Regions from separate parts of the Janthinobacterium sp. 67 genome, predicted to be linked through region 3. Evidence: predicted binding sites of a transcription regulator. Region 3 holds the regulator's gene; each other region holds the start of a gene.

Region 1 (10,256 bases), 730 kb from region 3:
CGCATGGCTGGTCTCGAGTGATCATGGGCAGGATGAGTTGTCGGCAAGAAGGGGGACAGAAGTGCTGGGGCCAGTATAGGCAGCAATGGGCGGCGTGGCAACGATTTACGATGTTGCGCTGCGCAAGAAAGTGGCAGGCAAATAGCCGACGGCAGGGGAGCCGCCGGCCTGGACTGGCCCGCCACCGCATGCGTGGCGGGCCGGCATCATGCGTGGATCAGGCGCGCAAGGTCGACAGGATAGGCTGCAGCACGGCCGCGCCCAGGGCAGCGCTGCGGGCGCCGCTCCAGCCCGTTTGCGGGTCGGGATCGTTGGCATTGTCCTTGAACGGCAATTCCAGGGTCAGCGACAGGCAGCCGAAGGCGTGCGTGATGTGGGGCGAACCCATGGTCAGCACTTCCGGCGTGAACGGGCCGTCTTCGTAGCCGTGCTCATCCTGGAAGTCGGGGCTGGCCACCTTGAAGTCGGCGATGAAGCGGTCTTGCTCGGCTTTTTGCGCCGGCGTGAAATTTTCCAGCGCATCGCTGCCGGCCACGAAGACGTAAGGCAAGCCTTCGTCGCCATGCACGTCGAGGAACAGGTCGCAGCCGATTTCATGCATTTTCTGTTTCACCAGGAATACTTCCGGGCTGCGTTCCATCGTCGGCGTCATCCATTCGCGGTTCAGGTTGGCGCCGGCCGCGTTGGTGCGCAGGTTGCCATGCACGGAACCGTCCGGGTTCATGTTCGGCACCACGTAGAAGACGGCGTCTTGCAGGCACTGGCGGGCAAACGGGTTGGCCTGGTCCAGCAAGGCTTCGAGCATGCCTTCGACAAACCATTCAGCCATCGTCTCGCCCGGGTGCTGGCGCGCGATGACCCAGACTTTTTTCTCCGCATCGGCGTCGCCGACGACCAGCAAATTCATGTCGCGGCCTTCGACGGTGCTGCCCAGGTCGACCAGGCGCACCAGCGGCGACGCTTGCGCGCTGTCGATCAGGGCCAGGTGGCGGTCCCATGGGTACGGTTCGAAGTAGGCGTAGTACACGCTTTCTTCTTCGGGCGTATGTTCGATGGTCATCACCGTGCCGTCAAAGCTGGTGGGCACGCGGAACCAGGTTTCGCGGTCGTAGCTGGCCACGGCCTGGTAATCTTTCCAGCCGTCCGGGTAGGCCGACTTGCCTGCGTTCATGAAGCGGATCGTGCATGCCTCGCCTTGCGCGCCTTGTAGGCGGAAGTAAAACCACTGCGTGATGTCGGCGTGGGAATCCTTGCGGATGTTCAGCTCGATGGAGTGGGCATCGTCGGCGCGCAGCACCTCGATCGCGCCGGCGTCGAATTGCTGGCTGATTTTAATGGTCATGTGTGTTCCTGATAAAAACGTATGGGTTTTGCATCGTGTGCAATGGCGCGATGATACCCGTTTTAGGCGCGCCTTTGTGCTGGCGCAAACGACGACGGACGTGCTTTGCTAACGTGGAAGTTCCAACACGGGAGAGCATCATGAACGACAACGGCAAGCACATACACGAGCTGGAAAAGAAAGTCAGCGCCCTCAGCGACGCCCTGGCGCACCTGGGCAAGGGCACGACCTTGCAGGAATTGCTGCGCATCCTGCGCTTTCCCGGCTATACGACGCCGGCCGAATACACCTTCAACGTCGCCATCCTCGACACCATGCTGGTGCAGGCCAATGCGCTGGAAAAGCTGGGGCAGGATTTGTTGGCAGGGGCCAAGCAAGTGGCGGTAAAGCAGTGAGCAGGTAGTGACTTATTCCTGAACGCCTGAAAAATGTTCAGGGCAAGGCGCAGGGCCGCAGGCAGTACGAATGTACGCCTAGGCCCTGCAACGCCGCCATGGACGTTTTCTCAGGTGTTCAGTCCGCCAAAACGTTCAAAAAACCACGGCTCGACGTCCGGGGCATGCTCATCCTCGCGCCGCAGGGTGGCCAGGATATGTTCCTCGGCCGCCGCATACGTGATGCGGTACAGGTCGCGCGCCAGCGCATAGGCTTGCGTGCCGGGCCACGGTTCGGGCAGCAGTTCGACGGGCAGTTGCGGGTCGTGCAACTGCACGCGGCGGTAGGCGTGCGTCAGCAGCGAGCGGATGACGAACGCTTGCTCCGCGTCGAACACGGGTTCCTGCTGGAGCAAGGTCAGCAGGGGCTGGAAGCTGGCGATGAATTTTTCGTAGCCGGCCATCACTTCCGACAAGTCCCAACAGTCGCCCACCATGTCGCGCAGGGGACGCGTGCTGACACCCGGCAACTCTTTTGTGTGGCAAACGTACAGCTTGCCCTGCACCTCGTTGCGCACGAGGATATCTTCCAGCGCCTCCGCATTGCTGGCCGGGTGGCCAAAGATGCCGGGAGAAATCAAGCCGTAGCCGGCCCACAATAATTCCTTGCGCAGCGCCCCCCGCTCGGCCGCGCCGATGCTGCCGGCCGGCCCGATCACAAGGGTCCAGCTGCCATCCCAGTGCACGACCAGCGGCGCATAGATGCGGCGGTAGGCGCGTTCGAAGCGGGCCAGGGCCTCCGGGCGTATCGTATAGGCGCTGCGGCGGCCGTCGCGCTGCGAGCTGAGCCAGCCTTCCTGCGCCAGGCGGAACACGCTGGTGCGCAATAGCCGGTCATTGACGCCAAATGGCGCCAGCAGTTCGATCAGGCTGCCCAGCCAGATGGCGCCGCCGCGCGGCACGATGGCGTCGCCAAAGATGGTCATCACCAGGGACTTCGAGCGCGGTGGGTCGCTTTCCAGGAAATCGGCTATCCATGCCGTGCAGCGGGTGTTCTTCATGTGGTTCCGGTCTGGCCGTGTAGCGGTCGGTTCAATAAAAGCAGCAGTTTACTTGGCTGCGCGGGTAGCGCGGCAATAATTTGCCGGAAGCGCTGGTGGCGCTTCATGGTGTTTTCTCATAAGCAATATCATACGCACAAAAAAGCGGCACAAGATACGAATTTTTAAAATGATTCACATCAAGTGTATGCAAATCGTTTTTTGTATCGTATTATCTGTTCATCGCACCGCGTTGCTGCGCAAATCAAAGACATGGGAGACACATCATGTACGCACAAATGGTTGAAACCGGCCTCAAGAACGTCCGTTCCCTCGACGACATGGACCAGGAAGAGCGCGCTTTCCAGGCGCGCATCGACGAAGGCATCAAGATCGAGGCCAAGGACTGGATGCCGGACGCCTACCGCAAGACCCTGATCCGCCAGATTTCGCAGCACGCGCACTCGGAAATCGTCGGCCAATTGCCCGAAGGTAACTGGGTCACGCGCGCCCCGACCCTGAAACGCAAGTCCATCCTGCTGGCGAAGATCCAGGACGAAGCGGGCCACGGCCTGTACCTGTACAGCGCCGCGGAAACCCTGGGCGTGTCGCGCGACGACTTGCTGGCCGCCTTGCACTCGGGCAAAGCCAAGTATTCGAGCATCTTCAACTATCCCACCCTGTCGTGGGCGGACATGGGCGCCATCGGCTGGCTCGTCGACGGTTCCGCCATCATCAACCAGATTCCCCTGTGCCGCTGCTCGTATGGGCCGTATGCGCGCGCCATGATCCGCGTCTGCAAGGAAGAATCGTTCCATGCGCGCCAGGGCTACGACATCATGATGTCGCTGTGCAAGGGCACGCCCGCGCAGAAAGCCATGGCGCAAGATGCCTTGAACCGCTGGTGGTGGCCGTCCCTGATGATGTTCGGCCCGTCCGATGCCGCCTCCGTCAACAGCGCCCAGTCGGCGCAATGGCGCATCAAGCTGTTCTCGAACGACGAACTGCGCCAGCGCATGGTTGACCAGACCGTGCCGCAGATCGAATACCTGGGCTTGAGCGTGCCCGATCCCGACCTGAAGTTCAATGCGGAAACAGGCCATTATGAATTCGGCGAGATCGACTGGTCCGAGTTCAACAATGTCCTGAAGGGCAATGGCCCGTGCAACCGCGAACGCCTGCAAACGCGCGTCAAAGCGTATGAAGACGGCGCATGGTTCCGCGATGCCTTGGTCGCCTACGCAGACAAGCAAGCCGCTAGCAAAGCGGCAGCCTGAAAAACATCGATAAAAGGGGATAGCAACATGAGCAAAGAATGGCCATTGTGGGAAGTTTTCATCCGCAGCCAGCACGGCCTGGCGCACAAGCATGTGGGCAGCCTGCACGCTTCCGACGCCACCATGGCGGTCAACCATGCGCGCGACGTCTATACGCGCCGCAATGAAGGCGTGAGCATCTGGGTGGTGCGCGCGGCCGATATCGTCGCCAGCAGCCCCGGCGACAAGGGCGCCCTGTTCGAACCGTCGAACAGCAAGGTGTACCGCCATCCCACCTTCTTCCCGATGCCGGAAGAAGTCAAGAACCTGTGATGGGAGCGCCTGTAATGGATGACAAGGTCAATTACCTCTTGCGCCTGGGCGACAACGCCCTGCTCCTCAGCCAGCAGCTGTCGCAGCTGTGCGGCAAGGGTCCGGCACTGGAAGAAGACATGGCGCTGACCAACGTGGCGCTGGACTTGCTGGGCCAGACGCGCTTGTGGTTCAGCTATGCGGCCGAACTGGAAAACGCGGGCCGCGACGAGGACGACATCGCCTTTTTGCGCGACGCCCACGATTTCAAGAACTGCCTGCTGGTCGAACAGCCGAACGGCAATTACGCCGACACCATGATGCGCCAGTTCTTCTTCGACAGCTGGCACTACTTCCAGCTGCTGGAACTGACGAAATCGACGGATGCGCGCATCGTCGAAGTGGCGCAAAAATCGATCAAGGAAGTCACGTATCACTTGCGCCGCAGCGGCGACCTGATCGTGCGCCTCGGCGACGGTACGGCCGACAGCCACGCGAAAACGCAGGCCGCCGCCGACAAGCTGTGGATGTACACGGGCGAGATGTTCACGTACGACGCCGTCGACCAGGCCATGGTTGCCGCCGGCATCGCGCCGCCATCGGACGTGCTGCGCAGGGCTTTCCTCGAACACGTGGCCGAGATCTTCGCCGAAGCCACCTTGACCATGCCGGCGCCCGACGCCTGGATGCAAAAGGGCGGCAAGCAGGGCACGCACACGGAGCACCTGGGCTTTATCCTGGCCGAGATGCAGTTCCTGCAGCGCGCCTATCCCGGGGCGGAGTGGTAATGAGCACGGCCGCTGGCGCCGCGGCGCTGGACGCCGCCCAGGTATGGGCCTGGCTCGGCGACGTGCCGGACCCGGAAATCCCCGTCATTTCGGTGGTGGACCTGGGTATCGTGCGCGCCGTCGAAGTGACCGGCAGCGACGCTTGCGTGGTGACGATCACCCCGACCTATTCGGGTTGCCCGGCGATGCAGGTGATTGCCGATGCCGTCACGGATGCCTTGCGCAGCCACGGCGTGGCCAAGGTCACGCTGGTGAACCAGCTGGCGCCCGCGTGGACGACGGACTGGATGAGCGAAGCGGGCAAGGCCAAGCTGAAAGGCTATGGGATCGCCCCGCCGCAGCAGCAGGTGATCGACATCAGTGGCCTTGGTAGAGGAACAGCAGGTGGCGTCAAGCGTCAGCCCATGCCGAAGCTGGACGTGATCTGCCCGAACTGCGGCTCGACCCATACGCAGCTGACCAGCCAGTTCGGCTCCACGCCGTGCAAGGCCCTGTACAAATGCATGGCTTGCCGCGAACCGTTTGACTACTTCAAGTGCCACTAAAAAAATCAGGCACACGTTCCGAAGAAACTGGAGATGAAGCATGAGTAAATTTTATCCGCTGTGCGTAGCGAACGTGCGCAACGAAACGCGCGACACCATCGCCGTCACGTTCGACGTGCCATTTGAATTGCAGCAGCAGTTCCGCTTCCAGCAGGGCCAGCACCTGACCCTGCGCGCCAATATCAATGCGGAAGACGTGCGCCGCTCGTATTCCATCTGTTCGGCGGTGCAGGACGGCACCCTGCGCGTGGCCATCAAGCGCACGCCGGGCGGCGCTTTCTCCACCTGGGCGAACGATACCCTCAAGGCCGGCGCCACCATCGAGGTGATGCCGCCCATGGGCCATTTCAACGTGCCGCTCGATTGCGTCAACCGCAAGCACTACCTGGCCTTTGCGGCAGGCAGCGGCATCACGCCCATCCTCTCCATCATCAAGACGACCCTGCTGACGGAACCCCTGAGCCGCTTTACCCTGTTCTACGGCAACCGCGCTTCGTCGTCCGTCATCTTCAAGGAAGAATTGACGGACTTGAAGGATGTGTACCTGGAGCGTCTGAACCTCGTCTACGTGATGAGCCGCGAGCAGCAGGACATCGAATTGTTCAACGGCCGCATCACGCAAGAAAAATGCGAACAGTTCCTGCAGCACTGGATCAAGGTCGAAGACTACGACAACGCCTTCATCTGCGGCCCGGAAGACATGATGCTGGGCGTGTCCGCCGCCCTGCAGGCGGCCGGCATGCCCAAGCAGAACATCAAGATCGAACTGTTCGCCGCCAGCATCCCGAAAAATGCCCACAAGCCGCGCGCCCAGTTGGCCGCCGACACTGTGCAGGAAACGGAAGTGACCGTCATCATGGACGGCAACCAGACTACCTTCACGATGGACAAGGACAAGGAATCGATCCTCGACGCGGGCCTGCGCGCCGGGCTGGACATGCGCTACTCGTGCAAGGGTGGCGTATGCTCGACCTGCCGCTGCAAGATCCTCGACGGCAAAGTCGAAATGGACGTCAACTACGCGCTGGAAGACTACGAAGTGGCGCGCGGTTTCGTCCTCAGTTGCCAGAGTTTTCCGCTGACCGACAAGGTGGTCGTCGACTTCGACCAGGCTGAATAACATCAGACCCCAAGCGAAGACTGGGGTCGGACCTTAAGGTCCGACCCCGGCACTTGTCCTTGGGTTGAAAACTAAAAACCGAGACACGCCATGACCTACCAAAACATCCTCTTCACCATCGAGCAGGGCATAGCCACCCTGACCCTGAACCGTCCCGACAAGCTCAATAGTTTTACCCAAGCCATGCACGAGGAAGTGCGCGACGCGATTGCCAAGGTCAATGCGGACAGCACCGTGCGCGTCTTCGTGCTGACGGGCGCGGGCCGCGGTTTTTGCGCGGGCCAGGATTTGTCCGACCGCGCCGTGGAGCCGGGTTCGAAGGGCGTGGACCTGGGCGAATCCGTGGAAAAGAACTATGCGCCGCTGGTGCTGGCCTTGAAGGCATTGCCCATGCCCGTGATCTGCGCCGTCAACGGCGTGGCCGCCGGTGCGGGCGCCAACCTGGCGCTGGCCTGCGACATCGTCATCGCCGGCAAGTCGGCCAGCTTCGTCGAAGTGTTCTGCAAGCTGGGCCTGATCCCGGACACGGGCGGCACCTTCTTCCTGCCACGCTTGATCGGTTCGGCGCGCGCCATGGGCCTGGCCATGCTCGGTGAAAAACTGACTGCGGAAAAAGCGGAAGACTGGGGCCTGATCTGGAAATGCGTGGACGACGCGCAGCTGGCCGAAGAAACGCGCAAGCTGGCCGTGCACTTTTCCACGGCGCCGACCAAGGGTCTGGCCTACACCAAGCAGGCGCTGGCCGCCAGCGGCGCCAATACCCTGCCGCAGCAGCTGGCGCTGGAAGCGCGCATGATGAGAGATCTCGGTAACAGCGACGATTACCGCGAAGGCGTGGCCGCCTTCATGGAAAAGCGCGCACCGCAATTCAAGGGACATTGATATGGCAGCTTTGGACAACAACAGTATCGTCGCCGTCATCGGCAGCGGCGCCATGGGCGCCGGCATCGCGCAGGTGGCCGCCGCCGCCGGTTACCGCGTCAAACTGTACGACACGCGCGCGGAGGCCGTCAGCAAGGCCCTGCTCGATATCGGCAAGATGTACGCGAAGCTGGCCGAAAAGGGCCGCATGACGGCAGATGAAGCGGCGGCGGCCACGGCGCGTCTGCAGGCGGCCGGCAGCCTGGCCGATGTGAGCGATTGCGCCCTGGTGGTGGAAGCCATCGTGGAAAACCTTGACGTCAAGCGCGGCCTGTTCGCCGAACTGGAAGCGCTGGTCGGCGACGACTGCATCCTGGCGACGAACACGTCGTCGATTTCCGTCACGGCGATTGCCGCCAAGCTGCGCCGTCCGGAGCGCCTGGTCGGCATGCATTTCTTTAACCCCGTGCCCCTGATGGCGCTGGTGGAAGTGATCAGTGGCCTGGCCACCAGCGAGCAAGTGGCCGCCACCGTCTACGACACGTCCATCGCCTGGGGCAAGAACCCCGTGCATGCGAAATCGACGCCGGGCTTCATCGTCAACCGTGTCGCCCGTCCGTTTTACGCGGAAGGCTGGCGCCTGTTGAACGAGCAGGCGGGCGATGCCGCCACCATCGATGCCGTGCTGCGCGAAGCGGGCGGTTTCCGCATGGGGCCATTCGAATTGATGGACCTGATCGGCCACGACGTGAATTTCTCCGTCACGCAATCCGTGTTCGGCGCCTATTTCAACGATCCGCGCTTCACGCCTTCCGTGCTGCAGCAGGAAATGGTCAACGCCGGTTTCCTCGGCCGCAAATCGGGCCGTGGCTTCTACCCGTATGGCGAAGGCGCCAGCGCGCCTGTGGCGCAGGCGGAAGGCGCGCAAGCGACCCCGGAATTCGTCGCCCTGTCGGCCGCCATCGGCGGCGATGGCCGTGGCCATAGCGGCATCATCCACAGCCTGGTGCAGCGCCTGGAGCAGGCCGGCATCACCGTCAGCCGCCGCGTGACGCAGGAAGGCCAGGCGCACGACGAAGCGCCGGCCCTGCATTGCCACGGCGCCGCGATTTACCTCACCGATGGCCGCAGCGCCACCCAGCGCGCGCACGACAACCAGCATCCGGACACGGTGCTGTTCGACCTGGCGCTCGATTATGCCGGTGCCAAGCGCATCGCCGTGGTCCGCGCCGACCAGTGCAGCGACGCCGCCTACGCGGCCGTCGTCGGCCTGTTCCAGGCCGCCGGTTTCATCGTCACGCGCCTGGACGACGTGCCTGGCCTGGCCGTCATGCGCACGGTCGCCATGCTGGCCAACGAGGCGGCCGACGCCGTCAACCAGGGCGTGTGCACGGTGGCCGCCGTCGATATCGCCATGCAGAAGGGCGTCAACTATCCGCGCGGACCGCTGGCCTGGGCCGATGCCGTCGGCATCCAGCACATCGTCACCGTATTGCAGCACCTGGCGCAAGGCTATGGCGAAGACCGCTACCGGGTATCGCCGCTGCTGCGCCGCAAACTCGCCAATGGAGATCGCTTTCATGCCGAATGATATGTCAAATAAGGACCGCAACATGACCGCGCAAGCCCTGGCCGAAGCGGCCGCCGCCTCCATGCTGTCGCGCGATAACGCCACCGCCGCCATGGGCATCGCCCTGGCCGACGTGGGGCCCGGCCATGCGCGCATGACCATGACGGTGCGCGCCGACATGCTCAACGGCCACCAGACCTGCCACGGCGGTTTCATCTTCGCCCTGGCCGACAGCGCCTTCGCCTTTGCCTGCAACAGCTACAACATGAACACCGTGGGCGCCGGCTGCACCATCGACTACCTGGCGCCGGGCCGCGAAGGCGACGTGCTGACGGCGCATGCCGTCGAGCAGGCGCTGGCCGGCAAGAGCGGCGTCTATGACGTTAAGGTCAGCAACCAGGAAGGGCGCGCCATTGCGCTCTTCCGCGGCAAGTCGATCCGGGTGGCCGGTGAAGTCATCAGCAATTGAAGTGACAAGAGCAGGTTTGAACTGCCAGTACCGATTGAACAGTTAAAGAATTAAACAGGAGACAATGATGGTCCAACGTACGCCTTCCCCGAATGACCTCGAGCCGATCGAGCGCGCCAGCAAGGATGAACTGCAGGCGCTGCAGCTCGAACGCATGAAATGGACGCTCAAGCACGCGTATGACAACGTGCCCCATTACCGCGCCGCTTTTGACGAAGCGGGCGTGCATCCGGACGACCTCAAATCCCTGTCCGACCTGGCCAAATTCCCGTTCACCGATAAAAAGGTCTTGCGCGACAATTACCCATTCGGCCTGTTCGCCGTGCCGCGCGAGCAAGTGGTGCGTATCCACGCATCGAGCGGCACGACGGGCAAGGCCACGGTGGTCGGCTACACGCAGAACGACATCGACACCTGGGCCAACGTGGTGGCGCGTTCGATCCGCGCCGGCGGCGGCCGCGCGGGCGACATGGTGCATATCTCCTACGGCTATGGCCTGTTCACGGGCGGCCTGGGCGCGCACTACGGCGCCGAGCGTCTGGGCTGCACGGTCATCCCGATGTCCGGCGGGCAGACGGA
Region 2 (10,256 bases), 2.2 Mb from region 3:
GCCTGCATGGTGGCCACCACGTTCATCAGCTGCAAGCCGAAACCCACGCCAGCCAGCGCGCCATCCTCGGTGATGATGAAACCGTCGGCCAGCGCCTTCTCGCCCGCTTCGACGGCGCGGAAGGTGAGGTCTTCGATGCTCATGGCGCCATCGACGATCAGCGGCTCCTTGTCCATGAAGGCGATGCAGCTCTTCTTGCCATACACCTCGTGATAGAAGGGCTTGGACATCTGCGACATGAAGATGTTACGGCTGATCAAGCCGATGGGTTTGTGCTGCTCCGTGACGGGCAGGCTCATCATATCGCGCCGTTCCGTGAACAGTTCCAGCACGGCGAAATTGCTGGCGTCGGCCTGCACGGATTCCGTGGGAATGCACAGGTCGGCTGCCACGGACGTGCGAAAACGGGGAAGATGCAATCGAGAAGCGTTGAACTCCACAGCGGCTACCTTTAGATGACGATCGGACCCTTGTTGTCGCGAGAGCAAGGCGACTGACAAACAGGCAATATCATCATGGTAGCCTTTGAATATGACGGCTTGATTACGAGCTTGTCAAAACCGTATGCAAGATGGCTGCATGGCAAGCAAGTTACAGGCGCCGGGCCAGCGCCTGCGCCTGTTCCAGCCAGCGCGCGCGCTGCGCTTCGGTGGAATCGATCATGGGGCCGAAACTGGCCACCCTGACGGGCTTGACGCCGCAAAATTCCAGCGTCGTCTTGCGCAGCTGGTGGATGCCGGGCATGTGGTAGACCCAGCGGAAATACCAGGGCGGCGTATCCATCGCCACCAGCAGCTGGGCCGTGCGGCCCTTCAGCAGCTGTGCCGGGAAGGCCTTGCCCGGGCGATACTTGAAGGCAAAGCCCGGCAGGAAGACGCGGTCGACGAAGCCTTTCAGCAGGGCCGGCGCGCCGCCCCACCAGATCGGGTAGGCGAACACCAGGTGTTCGGCCCAGTTGATGGCTTCCTGCGCCGCCAGCAAGTCCGCTTCCAGCGGCTGCACCTGGCGGTAGCCCTCGTGCAGGTTCTGGTCGAAGTCCAGCTGGCCCAGGCGCAGTTCGCGCACGGTGTGGCCTGCGTTGCGGGCCGTGGCGGCGTAGGCCTCGGCCAGGGCGGCGCAAAAGCTGTCGCTGGACGGGTGGCCGAGGAGTATCAAAATGCGCTTGGGTGTCGTCTTGGTCATGATGCAGGCTGTCCGTTAAAGAAGAGCTTGCATGCTAAAGCCTGCCCCTAGTGGCAGAGTCAAGCGGCCTCTTGCAGACGCTGGCGCGCCAGGCAGTCGCCGATTTCCGTGCCGATGTCGGCCAGTTGCGCGTCGAGCTGGCGCAGGCGGGCGATATCCTGCCGCACCTGCGCGCGCTTGGCGGCGATGTGCTGCGACAGGGCGGCCCAGTCCGTGTCGTCGCCGGCCAGGACGGGCAGCAGTTCGGCCAGGCGGAAGCCCAGCACCTGCGCCTGGCGTATCAGTTTGACTTGCGCCAGGTCTTGCTGCGTGTAGACGCGATAGGCGCCCGAGCGGCGCACGTCGCCCAGCAAGCCCAGCGCTTCATAGTGGCGCAAGGCTTTGGGCGAGGTGCCCGCCAGGCGGGCGATTTCTCCGATGTACATGGGCGATCCTTTTTCAAGCTTGGGCGAATCTTACCGCAAGGCAGCGGCACCCAGATACCCGATGCACCCTCAGACCCGGCGCGGCGGGATTTTCTTGGCCGTGCACTCGGCGCAGGTGCCGTACAGCGACAGCGCGTGCTCGTGCAGCACGAAGCCCCGTTCGGCGGCGATTTCGTTCTGGCGCAGCTCGATCCCTTCATCGACGAATTCATCAACCTTGCCGCAACCGGTGCAAACGAGGTGGTCATGGTGCTGGCCTTCGTTCAGTTCGAAGACGGCGTGGCCCGATTCGAAGTGGCGGCGAAACAAAATGCCCGCTTCGGCAAACTGCATCAGCACGCGGTAGATGGTGGCCAGGCCCACGTCGATCTTTTCGGCCAGCAAGAGCTTGTAGACATCGTCCGCACTCAGGTGCTTGATGCCCCCTTCTTGAAACAGCTGCAGAATCCGCAAGCGGGGGATGGTCACTTTCAAGCCCGATTCACGCAGTTCCCTCAATATATCCATGTCTCCCATTCCTTTTGTAGTCGTCTAGCGAGGTCATTCATTATATCGCAAATGATAATCATTACTATTCTCATTTGTATGGTGTGCGTCAGTCTTGCTGTTGCTTCTGATATCCACTTTTGCAGAGTGCACGGTAAAATCGCCGTACTGTGCAGTAATGAATAACAATGGAGCAGGGCATGGATAGATTTGATGCGATGCGGATATTTACGCGCATTGTCGAGTTGCGCAGTTTCACGCAGGCCGCGCATGACCTCGGCTATCCGAAGGCGACCGTCACGCATGCGATCAAGCAACTCGAAGCGCGGCTGCGCGTGCGCTTGCTGCAGAGGACCACGCGGCAAGTGACGCCCACGCCCGATGGCGAGGCGTATTACCAGCGCTGCGTGCGCCTGCTGGCGGACCTGGAAGAAACGGAAGCCGTGTTCAGTTCGGCGGCGCGGCAGCCGGCCGGCAAGCTGCGCGTCGACTTGCACGCGACCCTGGCCATGCATTTCGTCATGCCCGTGCTGGACCGGTTCTGCGCCCGCTACCCGCTGATCGAGCTGGAAATCGGCATGGGCGACCGCCTCGTCGACCTGGTGCGCGAAGGCGTCGATTGCGTGCTGCGCGCGGGGGAATTGGGCGACTCGTCGATGGTGGCGCGCCGGGTGGCGCTGCTCGAACAGCTTACCTGCGCCAGCCCCGCCTACCTGGCCAGGCACGGCACGCCCGAGAATCTGGCGCAACTGGCGGGCCACCGCGCCGTCAATTTTTTTTCCGCCCAGACGGGCAAGGTTTGGCCTTTCGATTTCAAGGTGGATGGCCAGCGCCACAGCGTGGCCTTGCCGGGCACGCTGTCCGTCAACAATGCGGACGCGTATCACGCCTGCTGCCGCGCGGGCATGGGTCTGATCCAGGCGCCCCGTTATCACCTGGAGTCGGCGCTGGCGGCGGGCGAACTGGTGGAAGTGCTGGCCGAAATGCGTCCCGATCCCTTGCCTGTCTCCGTGCTGTATCCCCATCACCGGCAACTGTCGCCGCGCGTGCGCGTGTTTGCCGACTGGGTCGCCGGCCTGTTTGCCGAAGCGAATTGACGCGCTGCCGCATTTTCTTGACCTGGGCAAAGGAAAAAATCCCTCTGTTGATGCCATCTAGCACTATTTGATGTGGATCAAAGTTTTTGTTGCACTGCACTCTTAGACTTCGCAGCGTTACTTAACGACAAAAAGAGGGAACTAGAATGAAAAAGTCCGCAACTGCAGCAGCAATCGTCCTGGCCGCCATCGGCGCATTCGCCAGCAACGCAATGGCACAGGAAGGCCCATGGCTGGTCCGTGCGCGCGCCGTGCACCTCGATCCGGCCGATAAATCTGCTCCTGTTGGTGGCGTCGGCGCATCCGACCGTTTGACGGTCAGCAGCAAGACGATTCCTGAAATCGATATTTCGTACTTCTTCACCCCGAATATCGCTGCCGAGCTGATTCTGACCTACCCGCAAAAGCATGACGTCAAGCTCGACGGCAACAATATCGGTACCTTCAAGCACTTGCCGCCGACCCTGTCGCTGCAATACCACTTCATGCCTGAAAAACAGTTCAGCCCTTACGTGGGTGCCGGCATCAACTACACGAATATCTCGGACGTGAAATTGCTGAACGGCGCCGGCCGCCTGGAACACGACAGCTGGGGTTACTCGCTGCAAGCCGGTGTCGACTACAAACTGGATAAAAACTGGTCCCTGAACTTCGACATCAAGAAAGTGCAGATCCGCAGCGACGTCTTCATCGGTGGCGCCAAGGCCAGCGAAGTCAAGGTCGATCCTCTCCTGATCGGCGTCGGCGTCGGTTACCGCTTCTAAGTATAGGCATGCCCGCGCAGCGCGGGCGAAAAAAAAGGACGGCAACAGCCGTCCTTTTTTACGTTTCAAGCGTACCGTTTATTTTTTCAGCGTCTTTTCCAGCGCCAGCTGGTAGTCCGTCTTTTCGTAGCCGGCCAGGTATTTGTTCGTCGCGTCGAGGAAGGCGCGCGAGCGGTAGGCCGCTTCCAGGTCCTTGACCCATGGCTTGGCCTTGTCGGCCGTGCGGATGGCGACCAGGTTGATGTAGCTGTCCGAGATCTTTTCCACGGCGAGGGCCGAGGTCAGCTTCATGCCGGCGGCCAGGGCGAAGTTGCCGTTGACGAAAGCGTAGTCGGCGTCCGCCAGCGAACGTGGCAGCTGCGCCGCTTCCAGCGGCACCAGCTTCAGCTTCTTCGGGTTTTCCAGCACGTCGCGCTCGGACGCGCGCAGCGGGTCGACGTTCGGTTTCAGTTTGATCCAGCCCATCTTGGCCAGCATCACCAGCGCGCGCGCCTGGTTGGTCGGGTCGTTCGGCATGGTGATGGTGGCGCCGTTCTTGACGTCAGCCAAGGATTTTTGCTTGCCGCCGTACAGGCCGATCGGCATGGTCGGCACGGTGATCAGGGGGCTCAATGGCAGCTTGTTATCGGTGGCGAACTTGGTCAGATAGACGATGTGCTGGAACACGTTGGCGTCCAGCGAGCCTTCGGCCAGCGCGTAGTTCGGCTGCACGTAGTCGTTGAATTCCACGATCTTGACCTTGTAGCCCTGTTTTTCCAGGATGGGCTTGATGCCCAGCTTCAGCTGGTCCGAATACGGGCCGGAACTGGTGCCGATGACGAGTTCTTTCGGGTCCTTGGCGTGGGCGGCGGTGGCGAAGGCCAGGCTGGTGGCGGCGACGAGCAGGGTGCGGCGAATGTGGTTCATGCTTTTCCTTGTACTGAAATACTGAAGATGAATTAACGTTTGTCGAGGCGCTTGGCGATGCGCGTGCCGGCGAACTGGATGGTTTGCACCAGCACGATCAGGATGGCCACGGTGGCGACCATGATGTCCGTCTCGAAGCGGTAGTAGCCGTAGCGGATGGCCAGGTCGCCGATGCCGCCGCCGCCCACCACGCCGGCCACGGCCGAATACGACAGGAAGCTGATCGACAGCACGGTCAGCGCCAGCACGAGGCCGGAACGCGCTTCGACCAGCAGCACGCGGAAGATGATCTGCATTTCCGACGCGCCCATGGCGTGCGCCGCCTCGATCACGCCGCGCGGCACTTCGCGCAGGTTCTGTTCCACCAGGCGCGCCAGGTAGGGAATGGCGGCGAACGACAGCGGCACGCTGGCCGCCAGCGGGCCGATCGAGGTGCCCGCGATGATGCGCGTAAACGGCGTCAGGGCGACGAGCAGGATGATGAAGGGGAAGCTGCGTACGGTATTGACCAGCCAGCCGAGGATCATCGACAGCGGACGGTTTTCCAGCGACTGGCCTTCCGATACGAGGAACAGCAAGATGCCCAGCGGGCCGCCGACCAGGATGGCGGCCGTGAGGCCAATGCCCAGCATCGTCATGGTCTGGCCCAGCGCCACCCAGATTTCCGGCAGCAGGTTGATGACGTTATTGATCGATTCTTCAAACATGTGTTGCATCCTTCCATGCGGTGGCTTCAAACGCCTCGGTGCCGTAATAAGCGAGCTCGCGTCCCAGCGCCGTCTTGCGCGGGGTAGCCGTGTCGCTCAAGTCGAATTGTTCGGCGATGGCGCCTTTTTCCACGACGGCGACGCGGTTGCAGATGGCGCCCAGCACCGACAGCTCATGGCTGACGATGACGATGGTCACGCCGAGGCGCGCATTGATGTCGCGCAGGGTGTCGAGCAGGGCGCGCGTCGTTTCCGCGTCCAGCGCGGACGTCGGCTCGTCGCACAGCAGCACGTCGGGGTGGCTGGCCAGCGCGCGGGCGATGGCCACGCGCTGCTTCTGCCCGCCGGACAATTGGGCCGGATAGCTGTGCAGCTTGTCGGACAGGCCGACCAGTGCCAGGCACTCCTCGACCCGGGCGGCGATCTGCTCGCCCTTGGTCGTGCCATGGATTTTCAGGGGGAAGGCGACGTTGTCGAAGACGGTGGCATTCTGCAGCAGATTGAACTGCTGGAAAATCATGCCGATGTTCTGGCGCGCATCGCGCAAGTCGCTCTTGCTCAGGCTCGTCAATTCGCGCCCGGCCACGGTAATCGTGCCGCTGTCGGGACGCTCGAGCAGGTTAATCAGACGCAGCAGGGTCGATTTGCCGGCGCCGCTCTTGCCGATCAGGCCGAAAATATCACCGGGATAGACTTCCAGCGTGACCGATTTGACCGCGTGGAATTGTTCGCCTTTGGGCAGCGCGAAGGTCTTGTTCGCGCCATCGATGCGAATCACCGGCGTACGGTGGGATGTGGTCATGCAGTGTTTCCTTTTTTATTGGACCGTGACAGGCGCGCTTGCAGGGGCCAAATCGCCCAGCCTGTTACGTCGGTTGCGTAGTATACCTCCGATCGTGTTATTACTCCTACGACAGAATCTTGCTTTGAATATGCAAATAATGTCTATGCGTCCGTTTTCAAGTCAAAAAAGCGGGAAAGCGGTGTTCTTGCCGAATTTAATCGCGTGGAGGGGCGTGCGGGAGCCGTATCCTGGTGAAAAGTTCGCCGCGCCCTGCGGACGCCTCGCGGTACTTTTATGTGCGGTTCGGCTCACTTGCCGTTTCTTCGACGTGGACAGGGCCGTTTACTGCCCGCCATTGCCTTCTTCGCGGGCAGATTCTGCCCCGGTGGCGGCGGGACCTTCGGGGCGCCGCAGCAGGTAGACGAGCACGGCGATTTCCATGGCGCCCACCATGGCGATGACCCACCACGGCGGATGGCCCAGGCACATGGCGACAAAGCCGATGGCCATGCCCAGGCAAGCCATGACCTTGCCGCGCCGCGAGACGGCGCGGTGCTCGCGCCATTGGCGCAGCGGCGGACCGAAGCGGCGATGGTGCAGCAGCCAGTGTTCGAGGCGCGGCGAGGCGCGGCTGAAGCAGGCGAGGGCGAGGATGAGGAAAATCGTCGTCGGCATGACGGGCAGCATGGCGCCGATGATCCCCAGCAGCACCATCAGGGCGCCGGCGGCCGTCCACGCCCAGCGGCGCAGGCGTGCGCCATGCGCTTCAGGCAGCGGCGTCCGGGCGTGCGGTTGCCGCATCAGGCGAGGGCGCCGGCCGTGGGGCCGTGGCTGCGGAGCGGGGAGGCGGCGGGAAGCGCCTTCAAGGTGCGCATAGCGTGGCGGGTGTGGCGGGTGGCCGTCATGTTTTTTTCTGTGCTGTGTTCTGCTCTATTATGGATGAATCAAGGCGGCGCTGCATGCCCGCCAGGGCCGTGATGATAGCAATCCTGGAGAATAATAACAAGAATCATTCTCATTTGATGATCTGATAACGCTGGATATTTTTGGCAATGCAGACAATAATCGGCAGCAGAAGACGCCGTCACGGACATCGCTGCCGTTATTATCGATTTTTTCGATGCTAACTAGGTATATTTTCCGTTTTACATCGATCTTCATGCCATGCATAATCTGTTGCAACTGAAGCCGGACAATCAGCCGCAGCGCTTCCCGCCTGCAGCTGCTTGCGGTTTTGACATCCTCCACTCCTATCAGGAATCCATCATGAAAAAACTGCTCGCCTTTATCGCCGCCGCCGGCTTCTCCCTGTCCGCTTTTGCCGCTCCTGAAGTCTACGTCATCGATGGCAGCCACACTTTCCCCCGTTTCGAGTACACCCACATGGGCTTCTCGACGCAGCAAAGCCGTTTCAATAACACCACCGGCAAGGTCACGCTGGACCGCGCCGCCAAGACGGGCGCCGTCGAAGTGCTGATCGACACCAAATCCGTCGACACGGGTTCGACCCTGTTCAACTCGCACATCCAGGGCGAAGACTTCCTCGACACGGCCAAGTATCCGGTCGCCACCTACAAGTCGACCAAGTTCAACTTCGACGGCGACAAGCTGGCCTCCGTTGAAGGCAATTTGACCCTGAAAGGCGTGACCAAACCAGTGACCCTGACCGTCACCTCGTTCGCCTGCGCACCGCACCCGATGCTGAAGAAAGACGCTTGCGGCGCCAATGCCACGGCCAAGATCAAGCGCTCGGAGTTCAACGCCGGCAAATATGCGCCGGCCGTCAGCGATGATGTCACGTTGACCTTCGCCATCGAAGCCATCAAACAGTAATTTTTAGACCCGATATCTGCACTGCCGGGGTCGGACCCTGAGGGTCCGACCCCAGTTTTTGCTCTTGGTTTGAAGCTGAAAAAAACGGCGGGCAAATAGCCCGCCGTTTTTTTTCGTCCAGGTAGTCGGTATCACGCCAGGTGATGCACCTCCTGCTGCCCATACACGGGCGTGTTCAACCCTTCCATGCGCGCCTTCAGTTGCAGCGACAGGTACTGGGAATAATGGCGCGACTGGTGCAGGTTACCGCCGTGGAACCACAGCGCCTGCTGCTGCGTGGGTTTCCACATATTGCGCTGTTCGCCCTCCCACGGGCCAGGGTCCTTCGTCGTGCTTGACCCGAGTCCCCATACCTTGCCCACCTTGTTCGCCACCTCCGGAGAGATCAGGTCGGCCGCCCAGCCATTCATGGAGCCGTAGCCGGTGGCGTACACCACCAGGTCGGCTGGCAGTTCCGTACCGTCGGACAGCACGATGGAATGGGCTTTCAATTCCTGCACGCCGACGCCGCTTTTCAGCTTGATCTTGCCCTCGGCGACCAGCTCGGAGGCGCCCACGTCGATGTAGTAGCCGGAGCCGCGGCGCAGGTACTTCATGAACAGGCCGGAATCGTCGTCGCCAAAGTCCAGCATGAAGCCCCGTTCTTCCAGGCGCGCATAAAAGTCCGCATCGCGTTCGCGGATGGCCTTGAAGACGGGCTTCTGGAAGTCGGCCAGGATCTTGTACGGGATCGAGGCGAACGTCAGGTCGGCCTTGGCCGTCGTCATGCCGGCGGCCAGCGCCCGTTCCGAATACAGGTCGCCCAAGGCCAGGTCCATCAGCGAATCGGACTTGACGATGTGCGTCGACGAGCGCTGTACCATGGTCACGTCCACGCCCGCTTCCCACAGGGCGGCGCAGATATCGTGCGCGGAATTGTTCGCGCCGATGACGACCACCTTCTTGCCCACGTACGCGTCCGGTCCCGGATGCTGCGACGAGTGCTGCTGCTCGCCCTGGAACACCTCCATGCCCTTGAACTTCGGCATGTTCGCCTTGCCCGACATGCCCGTGGCCAGCACCAGCTGCTTGGGTTTCAGGGTGACGGGCTGGCCGTCGCGCAGCACCTGCACCGTCCACTCGCCCGTGGCTTCGTCGAAGCTGGCCGATTCGCAGGAAGTCGAACCCCAGTAGTTCAGTTCCATCACCTTGGTGTACATTTCCAGCCAGTCGCCGACCTTGTCCTTCGGCGTGAAGACGGGCCAGTTGTCGGGGAACGGGATGTAGGGCATGTGGTCGTACCAGACGGGGTCGTGCAGGCACAAGGACTTGTAGCGCTTGCGCCAGCTGTCGCCGGGGCGCGCGTTTTTCTCGATGATGATGGTGGGGACGTTCAGCTGGCGCAGGCGCGCACCGAGCGCGATGCCGCCCTGGCCGCCGCCGATGATGACGCAGTAGGGCTGGCGCGCGTAGCCCAGTTCCGCCGCTTCCTTCTCGCGGTGCTCGAGCCAGCTGCTGCGGTTGGTGCGCGCGCCGTGTTCCGCGCCCATGGGCCGACGGCCGCCCTTGGCTTCCTCAAACCCCTTCAATTCGCTCATGGTGGTGAGCAGGGTCCAGATCTTGCCGTCGCGGATGCGGATGAAGCCCACGCCGCGCGCCACGTTCGTTTCCACCGTGATCCAGCTTTGCAGCACGCCGCCGGCTTCCACCGCATGTTCGCCATCGGCGATGCGGATGGAGACCGGCTGCACGGCGCCCAGTTGGGCGGACAGCATGGCGGCGATCTGTTCGCGGCCTTCCAGGGTTTTCAGGTTCCAGGTAAACAGCACCAGGTCGCGCCAGTAGCCGTCCTGTTCGAACAGTTGCGCGGCACCCGTGCCGTCGCTGGCGCGAAGAAAGCCTTCGAGCTGTTCCAGGACGCCGGCCACGGCCAGGTCGTGCGGGTTGATATCGGTTAGCATCGTGTCTCCTCCAAGTCTGCTGACTTTATGATGGGATGCGGCTGTGTTGCCGCTGACGATGTTGTAACACTGGCGTTCCGGCGCCGCATTGCGCAGCGCAGCATGGCCGCTACTGAGACGGAAGTCTCAGCG
Region 3 (10,256 bases):
CGTTTCCTTCGCCATGGGTTCCGGCGCCGCCCTGGCGCAGGCCCATGCGGACACGGTACTGCTCTCAAACCAACTGGTATCCGTGCTCGACACGGCCAAGACGGCCGCGCGCAGCATGCGCATCATCCGCGAAAACCTGGGCTGGGCCACCCTGTACAATCTGACGGCCATCCCGGCCGCCGCGCTGGGTTTCTTGAACCCCTGGCTGTCCGGCGTCGGCATGGCTGCCAGCTCGGCCGTCGTCATCGCCAACGCCCTGCGCCTGCGGAAAGCCTGAACATGGAAGCACTGTATCTCCTTATCCCCTTGAGCGTCGTGGTCGTCTTCATCGCCCTGTGGGTGTATTTCACGGCCTCGGACGGCGGCCAGTTCGACGACCTCGTCGGACCGGGCCTGCGCGTGCTGCAGGACGACGATACGACAACGACGCCGGCGCCCGGCGAACCGCATCCCTGAGCTCCCGGCCCGGCCGGCGCCTGCCCCGCAATCCGCCCGGATTGCAGGGATCTTGTATGGCTTTTTTGAGCGGAATTTGACCGAAATACCGCTTTATTTCGATGCCAGTTCGCTACGCTTATTTCATCCGGGGAATTTTGATCCACATCAAAGTTTTTTCGCGGTCAAACACTTACTCTCTGGCCACCATCATAAATAGTAATTCCAGGGAGAGTCTTTGTGGATCAATCGCTGAACTATAACTACAAGATCGTGAAGCAATTCGCGGTCGCTACTGTGGTATGGGGCATCATCGGCATGCTGGTTGGCGTTATCATCGCCGCTCAGCTGGCCTGGCCTGCCCTGAACCTCGACATACCATGGCTGACATACGGACGCTTGCGTCCGCTGCACACGAATGCGGTGATTTTCGCCTTCGGCATCTGCGGCTTGTTCGCCACCTCGTACTACGTCGTGCAACGCACCTGCCAGGTGCGGCTGTTTTCCGACAAGCTGGCCGCCTTCACCTTCTGGGGCTGGCAAGCCGTGATCCTGTGCGCCGTCGTCACCCTGCCCATGGGCATGACGCGCGGCAAGGAATACGCGGAACTGGAATGGCCTATCGCCATCCTCATCGCCGTCGTCTGGATCGCCTACGCCATCGTGTTCTTCGGTACCTTGATCAAGCGCAAGGTCAAGCACATCTACGTGGCCAACTGGTTCTTCGGCGCCTATATCCTGGCCGTCACGATTCTGCACGTGGTCAATGGCGCCGTCATGCCAGCCTCGTTCACCAAGTCGTATTCCGCCTATGCGGGCGTGCAGGACGCCATGATCCAGTGGTGGTACGGCCATAACGCGGTGGGTTTCATCCTGACCGCCGGCTACCTGGGCATGGTCTACTACTTCATCCCGAAACAGGCCGAGCGCCCCGTGTACTCGTACCGTCTGTCGATCGTCCACTTCTGGGCGCTGATCTTCACCTACATGTGGGCGGGTCCGCATCACCTGCACTACACGGCATTGCCTGACTGGACGCAATCGATCGGCATGGTCTTCTCGCTGGTCCTGCTGGCACCAAGCTGGGGCGGCATGATCAACGGCATCATGACCCTGTCGGGCGCCTGGCACAAGCTGCGCACCGATCCGATCCTGAAATTCATGATCGTCTCGCTGTCGTTCTACGGCATCGCCACCTTCGAAGGTCCGATGATGTCGATCAAGACCATCAACTCGCTGTCGCACTACACCGACTGGACCGTTGCCCACGTGCATGCGGGCGCCCTGGGCTGGGTGGGCTTCATCACCATGGGTTCGATCTACTACCTGCTGCCGCGCCTGGCTGGCCGCACGCAGATGCACAGCACGCGCCTGGTCGACGTGCACTTCTGGGTGGCCACCATCGGCATCGTGCTGTACATCGCCGCCATGTGGATCGCCGGCGTGATGCAGGGCCTGATGTGGCGCGCGGTCAATCCGGACGGCACCCTGACCTACACCTTTGTCGAGAGCGTGAAAGCAACGTATCCGTACTACGTGGTGCGCGTGGCCGGTGGCCTGCTGTACCTGTCGGGTATGTGCATCATGGGCTACAACACCTGGATGACCCTGCGCGGCAGCAAACTCCCCGTCGCCCGCATTCCGGAACTGAACGCGGCGCACGCCTGATAGGAGCAAAAGCAAATGAAATTTTCACATGCATGGATTGAGAAAAACCCCTGGCTGCTGATCGCCCTGGTCACGGTGGTGATCAGCATCGGCGGCGCCGTCGAGATCGTCCCCCTGTTCTTCCAGAAGAGCACGACGGAGCCGGTCGCCGGCCTGAAGCCGTATTCGCCGCTGCGCCTGGCGGGCCGCGACATCTACGTGCGCGAAGGCTGCTACAACTGCCACTCGCAGATGGTGCGTCCGCTGCGCGCGGAAACGGAACGCTATGGCCACTATTCGGTCGCCGGCGAGTTCGTCTACGACCGTCCGTTCCAGTGGGGTTCCAAGCGCACGGGCCCCGACCTGGCCCGCGTGGGCGCCCGCTACAGCGATGAATGGCACCGCACGCACTTGAACAACCCGCGCGACGTGGTGCCCGAGTCGAACATGCCGGCCTATCCATGGCTGGCGAAGACCAAACTGGTGCCCGACGAGATCATGCCGAAGATGCGCGCCCTGAAACGCCTGGGCCAGCCGTACAGCGATGAAGAGATCGCCGCCGGCCCCGCACAGCTGCAGGACAAGACGGAAGAAGACGCCCTGGTCGCCTATCTGCAAGGCCTCGGTACATTAATCAAAACAAGGAATTAGCATGGCAATCGAAAACCTGTTTGACAGCGCCAGCAGCGTCATGACGGTGGTTTCCTTTATGACGTTCGTGGGCATCCTGTGGTGGACTTTCAGCCGCAGCAATGGCGACTTCGACGCGGCGGCACGCCTGCCGTTCGCCGACGAGGCGCTCGACTATCCGGCCGATGCCGCGCCGGCACAAGGGGAGCGCAACCATGGCTGACTTTACCAACGGCTTCTGGAATATCTACATCGTCGTGCTGTCCCTGCTGGGCATCATCGGCTGCGGCGTGCTGCTGTACTCGCAGTCGAAAGTGAAAGTGGCCGCCGGCGCCCCCGCCGACGGCACCACGGGCCACGTCTGGGACGAGGACTTGAAGGAACTCAATACGCCGATGCCGCGCTGGTGGATGTGGCTGTTCTACATCACCATCGTCTTCGCGCTGGCTTACCTGTTCCTGTATCCGGGCCTGGGCACCTATGCCGGCAGCCTGGGCTGGAAATCGACGGGCCAGTACGAGGAAGAACTGAAGAAGGCGGAAGCCGACTACGGTCCTTTGTTCAACAAGTACCTGAGCCAGGACATCAAGACGGTGGCGGCCGATCCGCAGGCACTGGCCATCGGCCAGCGTCTGTTCCTGACCTACTGCGCGCAATGCCACGGTTCGGATGCGCGCGGCAACAAGGGCTTCCCCAACCTGACGGACAAGGACTGGCTGTATGGCGGCGAACCCGACATCATCAAGACCACCATCCTGCACGGCCGCAATGGCCAGATGCCGCCGATGGGCGCCGCCCTGGGCTCCGAAGCGGATGTCGAGAACGTGGCCCATTATGTGCTGAGCCTGTCCGGTTCCACCTCGGACCCCGTCAAGTCCGTGCTGGGCAAGGCCAAGTTCGGCGCCTGCATGGCCTGTCACGGCGCCGATGCGAAGGGCAACCAGATGCTGGGCGCACCGAACCTGACGGACAAGACCTGGCTGTACGGCGGCAGCGCCGATACCATCATGGAAACCGTACGCAAGGGACGCAACAACACCATGCCGGCCTTCAGCGATTTCCTCGGCGAATCCAAGGTACACGTGCTGTCGGCGTATGTCTGGAGCCTGTCGAATTCCCCGACGCCCGTGAAATGATGTAATGGAACCTCAAGTCATCAAGATGTATGCGGCCCGCGAGCAGATCTACCCTCGCGAGGCCAAAGGACGCTACGCTACCTGGCGATGGGTATGCGTATGGCTTACCCAGCTGGCGTTCTACGGCTTGCCGTGGTTGACCTGGAACGGCAGGCAAGCCCTGCTGTTCGACTTGACCACGCGCAAGTTCTACATTTTCGGCGTCGTGCTGTGGCCCCAGGATTTCATCTATCTGGCGGCCCTGCTGATCATCTGTGCGTATTTGTTGTTCCTCGTCACGGCCATTGCCGGGCGGGTGTGGTGCGGGTTTTCTTGCCCGCAAACGGTATACACGGAAATCTTTCTGTGGGTCGAACGCCGCATCGAGGGCACGCGCAGCGCGCGCATGGCCCTCGACAGGCAGGGCCCGTCCGTGCGCAAGGCCTTCAAGAAGACGGCCAAGCACCTGGTATGGGGCGCCATCGCCCTGTGGACGGGCTTTACCTTTGTCGGCTACTTCACGCCGATCAAGGAACTGGCGCGCGAGGTGACCACCCTCAATTTCGGTCCCTGGGAATGGTTCTGGGTCTTGTTCTACAGCCTGGCAACTTACGGCAACGCGGGCTGGCTGCGCGAACAGGTGTGCAAATACATGTGCCCCTACGCGCGCTTCCAGAGCGCCATGTTCGACCAGGACACCCTGATCATCACCTACGATGCCAAGCGCGGCGAACCACGCGGCGCCATGAGCAAGAAGGCCGGCAACAACGACAAGCTGGGCGACTGCATCGATTGCACCCTGTGCGTGCAGGTGTGTCCGACCGGCATCGATATCCGCAACGGCCTGCAGTATGAATGCATCGGCTGCGCCGCCTGTGTCGATGCCTGCAACAGCGTGATGGACAAGGTCGAGCGGCCGCGTGGCCTGATACGCTACAGCACCGACCATGCGATGGAAAACAACTTCAATTCGAAGCAGATCCGCCAGCGCGCCATGCGCCCGCGCGTGCTGATCTACACGTCCATCCTGGCCCTGATCATCATCGCCGTATGTACCTCGCTGGCCCTGCGCACGCCCCTGAAAATGGACGTGATCCGCGACCGCGGTTCGATGGGACGCGAAGTGGAAGACGGCATGATCGAAAACGTCTACCGCCTGCAGATCATGAACACGTCCGAGCAAAGCCAGCATTTCAAGATCAGCGCTTCCGGCTTGCCGGGCCTGACCTTGCTGACGCGCGAAGAAGTGACCTTGCAGCCGACGGAAACGCTGGGCTGGCCGATCCGCCTGCGCGTGCCGCACGGCGTGGGCGAGAAGGGCTCGAACAAGATTGCGATCGAATTGCAATCGCTGGACGACCCGTCGCTGCACGTGCGCGAAAGCGCGGTCTTCATCGTGCCGCGGTGATGTTGATTCGGGGTCGGCCCCTCTGGGTCCGACCCCGGTATTTCGCCGTAGGGGTAGCATTCAACATGCGGTAGGTTTACTGTATTTTCAACCCAGAAGCAAAAGCTGGGGTCAGACCCAAAGGGTCTGCCCCCAAGGAGAACAAAATGTCCGACAGTCTGAAACTGCAAGCCCCCGTTGCCCCGTGGTACAAGCACCGCTGGCCATGGCTGCTGATGATCGGCCCCGGCCTGTCCGTGGTCGTCGGCAGCTTCATGGGCTATATCGCGTTTACGCAGCCCGACGCGCTGGTGGTGGGCGATTATTACAAGCAAGGCAAGGCGATCAACCAGGATTTGAAGCGCGACACGATCGCCAGCGACCTGGCCATGGATACGAGCCTGTCATACGACGTGGCGCAGGCGCGCCTGAGCGGTTCCGTGCACAGCTTCGGCAAGGCCTATCAGGCTCCTTTGCTGCTGCACCTGGCGCATGCGACCCTGCCGGAAAAGGATATCAAGCTGCTGGTGCAGCCCGATGCGGCCGGCAATTTCTCGGTCGCCCTGCCGATGCTCGAACGCAGCCGCTGGCAGGTGCTGGTGGAAAACGACAAGCGCGAGTGGCGCCTGTCCGGCATATGGACCTGGCCCGTGCAACGCAGCATCGCGCTGCGCGCGGATGAAGAGCTATAAAGCTTATTTACAGACGTCCGTGCCTGCCGTAATGGCTTTCAGCTTGGCAGGCTGCAAGATCTCGATCTCGCGGTTCGACACGCGCAGCCAGCCTTCCTTCTTGAATTTCGACAATAAACGGCTGACGCTCTCGATGGTCAGGCCCAGGTAGTTGCCGATTTCCTCGCGCGACATGCGCAGCTGGAAATTGCTGCCCGAATAGCCGCGCGCCTCGTAGCGCGACGCCAGGTTGACGATGAAGGCGGCAAAACGCTGCGTCGCCTGCATATTGCCAAGCAACAGCATGACACTTTGCTCGCGCGTGATTTCCTGGCTCATCATGCGGTGGAAATGACGCAGCAGGGTCGGCATATTGCCCAGCAATTGTTCCAGGCTGGAAAACGGGATTTCACACACTTCGCTGTCTTCCAGCGCCACCGCATTACAGTGGTGGCGGTCGGCGCTGATGGCGTCCATGCCCAGCAGTTCGCCGGCCATCTGGAAACCCGTCACCTGCTCTTCGCCACCGGGATTGATCTGATAGGTCTTGAAGTGTCCCAGGCGGATCGCGTACAGGTTCTGGAACGAGTCGCCGATGCGGAACAGCGAGGCGCCGCGCACGATCTTGCGGCGGCGGCCGATGATCTGGTCCAGCCTGTCCATGTCGCCCACATCGAGGCCCATCGGCAGGCACAATTGATGCATGCTGCAGGTCGAGCATCGCGCACGCAACGCTTCCACGGTTACTGTGGGCAAGGTTGGAGTGAGTAGCGCTTCAGTCATGTCGGTACCTTTTAGAAAATGCAACAACAAGTTTACTGCATACAGGGTTGCCGTGTGCCAATTTCACGGTAATTTCGGCGAATAAACGACGTCCAGCCTTTAATTATATGGCAACATCGTCACAAGCCCATGCGAGGAGGGGCATTTGCGCGGTGCCGCTTGCCAAGTTGATGTATTGATAGGAAAATTCCTAACAGCATTATCTGCCGCCTGTGCCGCCCGGTACTGAAAAGGAAATCATGAAGCCTCTCGGCATCAAAGCAAAAGTCGCGCTGGCCACCAGCCTGACCTCGATCGCCATGATCGCGCTGGTCACCATGATCCAGGTGCGGCACATGCGCGACGACTTCACGCGAGTACTGCTGAGCCAGCAGTCTTCCCTGATCAGCCGCACCGCAGCCGAGCTCGACGACAAACTGGGCATGCTGCTGCAGATCGTCACCCTGACGGCCAGGCAGCAGCCGCCGGAATTGATCGCCCAGCCGGCCCAATTACGCGAATACTATTCGCGCCGCTCGATGCTGGTGCTGTTCGACGACGTGCTGGTGCTCGATGCGCAGGGCGCTGTCGTGGCCGACATGCCGGAAGTGGCGGGGCGCGCCGGCATCAACGTCGCCGAACGCGAGTATTTCCAGACCGTCCTGCGCACGCGCCAGCCCATGATCACGGAACCCATGCTGGGCAAGTCGAGCGGCATGCCCATCGTGCAGATGGTGGCGCCCGTGCTGGCCGCCGATGGCCAGGTGGCCGGCGTGGTGATCGGCGTGCTGCGCCTGTACAAGGACAATCTGCTGGGACGTCTGCGCACGGAAAAGATCGGCAAGAGCGGCTATTACTTCATCCTCACGCGCGGCGCCGTGCCGCGCTACGTGCTGTACCCCGATACCAGCCGCTTGTTGCAGCCGCGCCAACCGAACGCCAACCCGACCACCACCCAGCTATTGAAGGAAGATGGCGAAGGCAGCATGGTCAGCACCAACAGCCGCGGCGTCACGGCCGTCAACAGCTTCAAGCGCCTGAAATCGGTGAACTGGCTGCTGGCCGCCTCGCTGCCCGTCGACGACGCCTTCGAACCGTTCGACGGCGTGCTGTACCGGCTGGTGCTGTGGAGCATCCTCGCCTCGCTGCTGGCCGCTGCCGTTCTGGGCTGGGTCACCGTGCGCCTGCTGTCGCCGCTGGTGCGTTTGCGCGACACCTTGCTGGCCCTGCGCACCAGCGGCAGCCGTTTCACCCCCGTGCCGGTGCGGCAGCGCGACGAGATCGGCGAACTGACGGAAGCGTTCAACGGCCTGATGAGCGAACGCGACCGCCTGCAGCAGGAACTCGAATCGCGCGCGGCCGAGCTGGAGCAGGAGCGCGACCGGGCCGAGGCGGCCAACCGCGCGAAGAGCGATTTCGTGGCCAACATGAGCCATGAAATCCGCACGCCCCTCAATGCCGTGCTGGGCATGGTGTATTTGCTGGGCAATACCAAGCTCGATACGGAACAGCGCAAGTATCTGACCATGGTGCGCGTGGCGGGCCAGTCGCTGCTGGGCATCCTCAATGACGTGCTCGACTATTCGAAGATCGAGGCGCGCCGCATGGAATTGTCGCCCGTCGAATTCGACCTCGACGAAGTCATGAATACCCTGGCCACGACGATGACGATGAACGCGGGCGAAAAGGAGCTGGAACTGGCCATCGCCGTCGAGCCCGACGTGCCGCGGCGCCTCGTGGGCGACGCCCAGCGCCTGCAGCAGATTCTCGTCAACCTGGCCGGCAACGCCATCAAATTTACCGAGAACGGCGAAGTGGTGGTGGCCGTCAGCCTGGCCGAAAGCGAAAACGGCCGCGCCTGGCTGCGCTTCGAAGTGCGCGACACGGGCATCGGCATGACGGAATTGCAGCAACAGCAGCTGTTTGCCGCGTTTTCGCAGGGCGACCAGAGCATCACGCGGCGCTTCGGCGGCACGGGCCTGGGCCTGGCCATCAGCAAGCAGCTGATCCACATGATGGGCGGCGACATCGCCGTCGCCAGCAGCGAAGGCAAGGGCAGCCGCTTCTGGTTCAGCGTGCCCTTCGAGATGCTGGCGCAACCGGCCGAAACGCGGCGCACGCCGGCGCTGGGACAGCTGCGCCTGCTGGTGGCCGACGACAACCGCACCACGCGCGAACTGATCGTGAAACTGATCGAGGCGTGGGGCTGGCTGGCCGACGAAGTGGACTCCGGCTTTGCCGCCATCGAACTGTACCGCGAGCGCCTGGCGCAGCAGCAACCGTACGACGTCGTGCTGGCCGACTGGCACATGCCCGTCATGGACGGCCTGGCCACGGCCAAGGCCATCCGCCAGGCGGCCAGCGGCCAGCGCCAGCCCATCGTGGTGATGGTCAACGCCTTCGCCCGCAATCACCTCGAGGAAATCTCCAGCGCGGCCGAGGCCGACGTCGTGCTGATGAAACCGATCACGGGATCGAGCCTGTTCGACGCCCTGCACCAGGCGCTGATCACGAAGAACGACGGCGGCGAGCAGCGCATCCTGCACCAGCCGCTGGGCACGGAACTGGCCGGCGTGCATTTCCTGCTGGTGGAAGACAATCATTTGAACCAGGCCGTGGCGCGCGGCATCCTCGAACACATGGGCGCCACCCTGGACGTGGTGGGCGACGGCTTGCAGGCCGTGGAGCGGCTGCGCACGGAAGCGCTGCGCTACGACATCGTGCTGATGGACATGCAGATGCCCGTCATGGACGGCTTCAGCGCCACCCACATCATCCGCACGGAACTGCGCTTGAGCCTGCCCGTGATCGCCATGACGGCCGGCGTGCTGGCGTCCGAACGCGAGCGCTGCATGACGGCCGGCATCAGCGATTTCATCGCCAAGCCCGTCGTGGTGGAAGAGATGATGGAAGTCATCCTGCGCCACCTGCCCAAGCGCCCGCCGGTGCAGGCGGCCGAGCCGGCGCGCGTCGCCGATGAGGAAGTGTTTTCCATGGCGCCGCTGATGCGCGTGATGGGACGCGACGCGAAGGGACGCGGCGTGCTGCGGCGCATGGTCGAAGACGCGCTGAACAAGGGCATGACGCCCGTGCGCGACGCTGAAGCGGCGTTGCAGTCGGGCCGCCACAGCGACGTGGCGCGCATCCTGCACAGCGTGCGCGGCTCCGTGGGCACCCTGGGCACGAAACGCCTGATCCGCGCCGCGTTCGCCACCGAGGAAGCCATCGATGCGGGGCGCCTGGACGAGGTGCCGGCGCTGCTGGCGCACGCGGCGCAGGAACTGGAACTGGCGCTGGCGGCGGCGGCGGATTGGTTGTCGAGGCTGAAGGATTAAAAGGGTAGGTCGGATTAGCGCCACGCGCGTAATCCGACAGGACGCGGCAACAATGTTGTCGGATTACGCTGCGCTAATCCGACCTACGCACTTATGCGGGCACACCGAGTATCACGCTGGACGCTTTAAATATCGCCGTCACGCTGCTGCCGATGACGATACCCAGGTCGGTGCAGCTCTGGTTGGTGATGATGGCGGCAATCGTGCCGCCGCGCGGCAAGTCCAGCACCACTTCCGTGTTGACGGCGCCCGTCTGCACGCGCGTGACCGTGCC

Evidence for each region. Region 3 encodes FNR, which switches genes on or off when oxygen is low (the NO sensors DNR and NnrR bind a similar motif). Its sites were predicted from a motif close to TTGATNNNNATCAA; they were not measured.
Region 1: a site for FNR is predicted at 2,947-2,960, ahead of paaA (1,2-phenylacetyl-CoA epoxidase subunit PaaA). Genes of this name have one in related genera too.
Region 2: a site for FNR is predicted at 3,258-3,271, ahead of CLU90_RS08730 (OmpW/AlkL family protein). Genes of this name have one in related genera too.

The regions. Positions count from the first base shown of each region.
Region 1 covers NZ_PGES01000001.1:3,383,992-3,394,247, reverse strand. The annotation lists gene CLU90_RS15225 (M14 family metallopeptidase) at 218-1,342, opposite strand; gene CLU90_RS15220 (hypothetical protein) at 1,483-1,737, shown strand; gene paaX (phenylacetic acid degradation operon negative regulatory protein PaaX) at 1,848-2,777, opposite strand; gene paaA (1,2-phenylacetyl-CoA epoxidase subunit PaaA) at 3,044-4,033, shown strand; gene paaB (1,2-phenylacetyl-CoA epoxidase subunit PaaB) at 4,061-4,345, shown strand; gene paaC (1,2-phenylacetyl-CoA epoxidase subunit PaaC) at 4,360-5,112, shown strand; gene paaD (1,2-phenylacetyl-CoA epoxidase subunit PaaD) at 5,112-5,657, shown strand; gene paaE (1,2-phenylacetyl-CoA epoxidase subunit PaaE) at 5,698-6,777, shown strand; gene paaG (2-(1,2-epoxy-1,2-dihydrophenyl)acetyl-CoA isomerase PaaG) at 6,868-7,659, shown strand; gene paaH (3-hydroxyacyl-CoA dehydrogenase PaaH) at 7,661-9,229, shown strand; gene paaI (hydroxyphenylacetyl-CoA thioesterase PaaI) at 9,252-9,677, shown strand; gene paaK (phenylacetate--CoA ligase PaaK) at 9,745-10,256, shown strand, end outside.
Region 2 covers NZ_PGES01000001.1:1,947,593-1,957,848, reverse strand. The annotation lists gene CLU90_RS08755 (SpoIIE family protein phosphatase) at 1-359, opposite strand, end outside; gene CLU90_RS08750 (NAD(P)H-dependent oxidoreductase) at 592-1,182, opposite strand; gene CLU90_RS08745 (MerR family transcriptional regulator) at 1,242-1,607, opposite strand; gene fur (ferric iron uptake transcriptional regulator) at 1,677-2,114, opposite strand; gene CLU90_RS08735 (LysR family transcriptional regulator) at 2,294-3,190, shown strand; gene CLU90_RS08730 (OmpW/AlkL family protein) at 3,337-3,954, shown strand; gene CLU90_RS08725 (MetQ/NlpA family ABC transporter substrate-binding protein) at 4,033-4,860, opposite strand; gene CLU90_RS08720 (methionine ABC transporter permease) at 4,893-5,567, opposite strand; gene CLU90_RS08715 (methionine ABC transporter ATP-binding protein) at 5,560-6,369, opposite strand; gene CLU90_RS08710 (YbaN family protein) at 6,694-7,152, opposite strand; gene CLU90_RS08705 (YceI family protein) at 7,618-8,184, shown strand; gene CLU90_RS08700 (NAD(P)/FAD-dependent oxidoreductase) at 8,316-10,124, opposite strand.
Region 3 covers NZ_PGES01000001.1:4,118,525-4,128,780, forward strand. The annotation lists gene CLU90_RS18410 (heavy metal translocating P-type ATPase) at 1-277, shown strand, start outside; gene ccoS (cbb3-type cytochrome oxidase assembly protein CcoS) at 280-456, shown strand; gene ccoN (cytochrome-c oxidase, cbb3-type subunit I) at 676-2,103, shown strand; gene ccoO (cytochrome-c oxidase, cbb3-type subunit II) at 2,119-2,733, shown strand; gene CLU90_RS18430 (cbb3-type cytochrome oxidase subunit 3) at 2,735-2,935, shown strand; gene ccoP (cytochrome-c oxidase, cbb3-type subunit III) at 2,928-3,848, shown strand; gene ccoG (cytochrome c oxidase accessory protein CcoG) at 3,853-5,235, shown strand; gene CLU90_RS18445 (FixH family protein) at 5,382-5,906, shown strand; gene fnr (fumarate/nitrate reduction transcriptional regulator Fnr) at 5,910-6,668, opposite strand; gene CLU90_RS18455 (response regulator) at 6,908-9,982, shown strand; gene CLU90_RS18460 (TOBE domain-containing protein) at 10,074-10,256, opposite strand, start outside.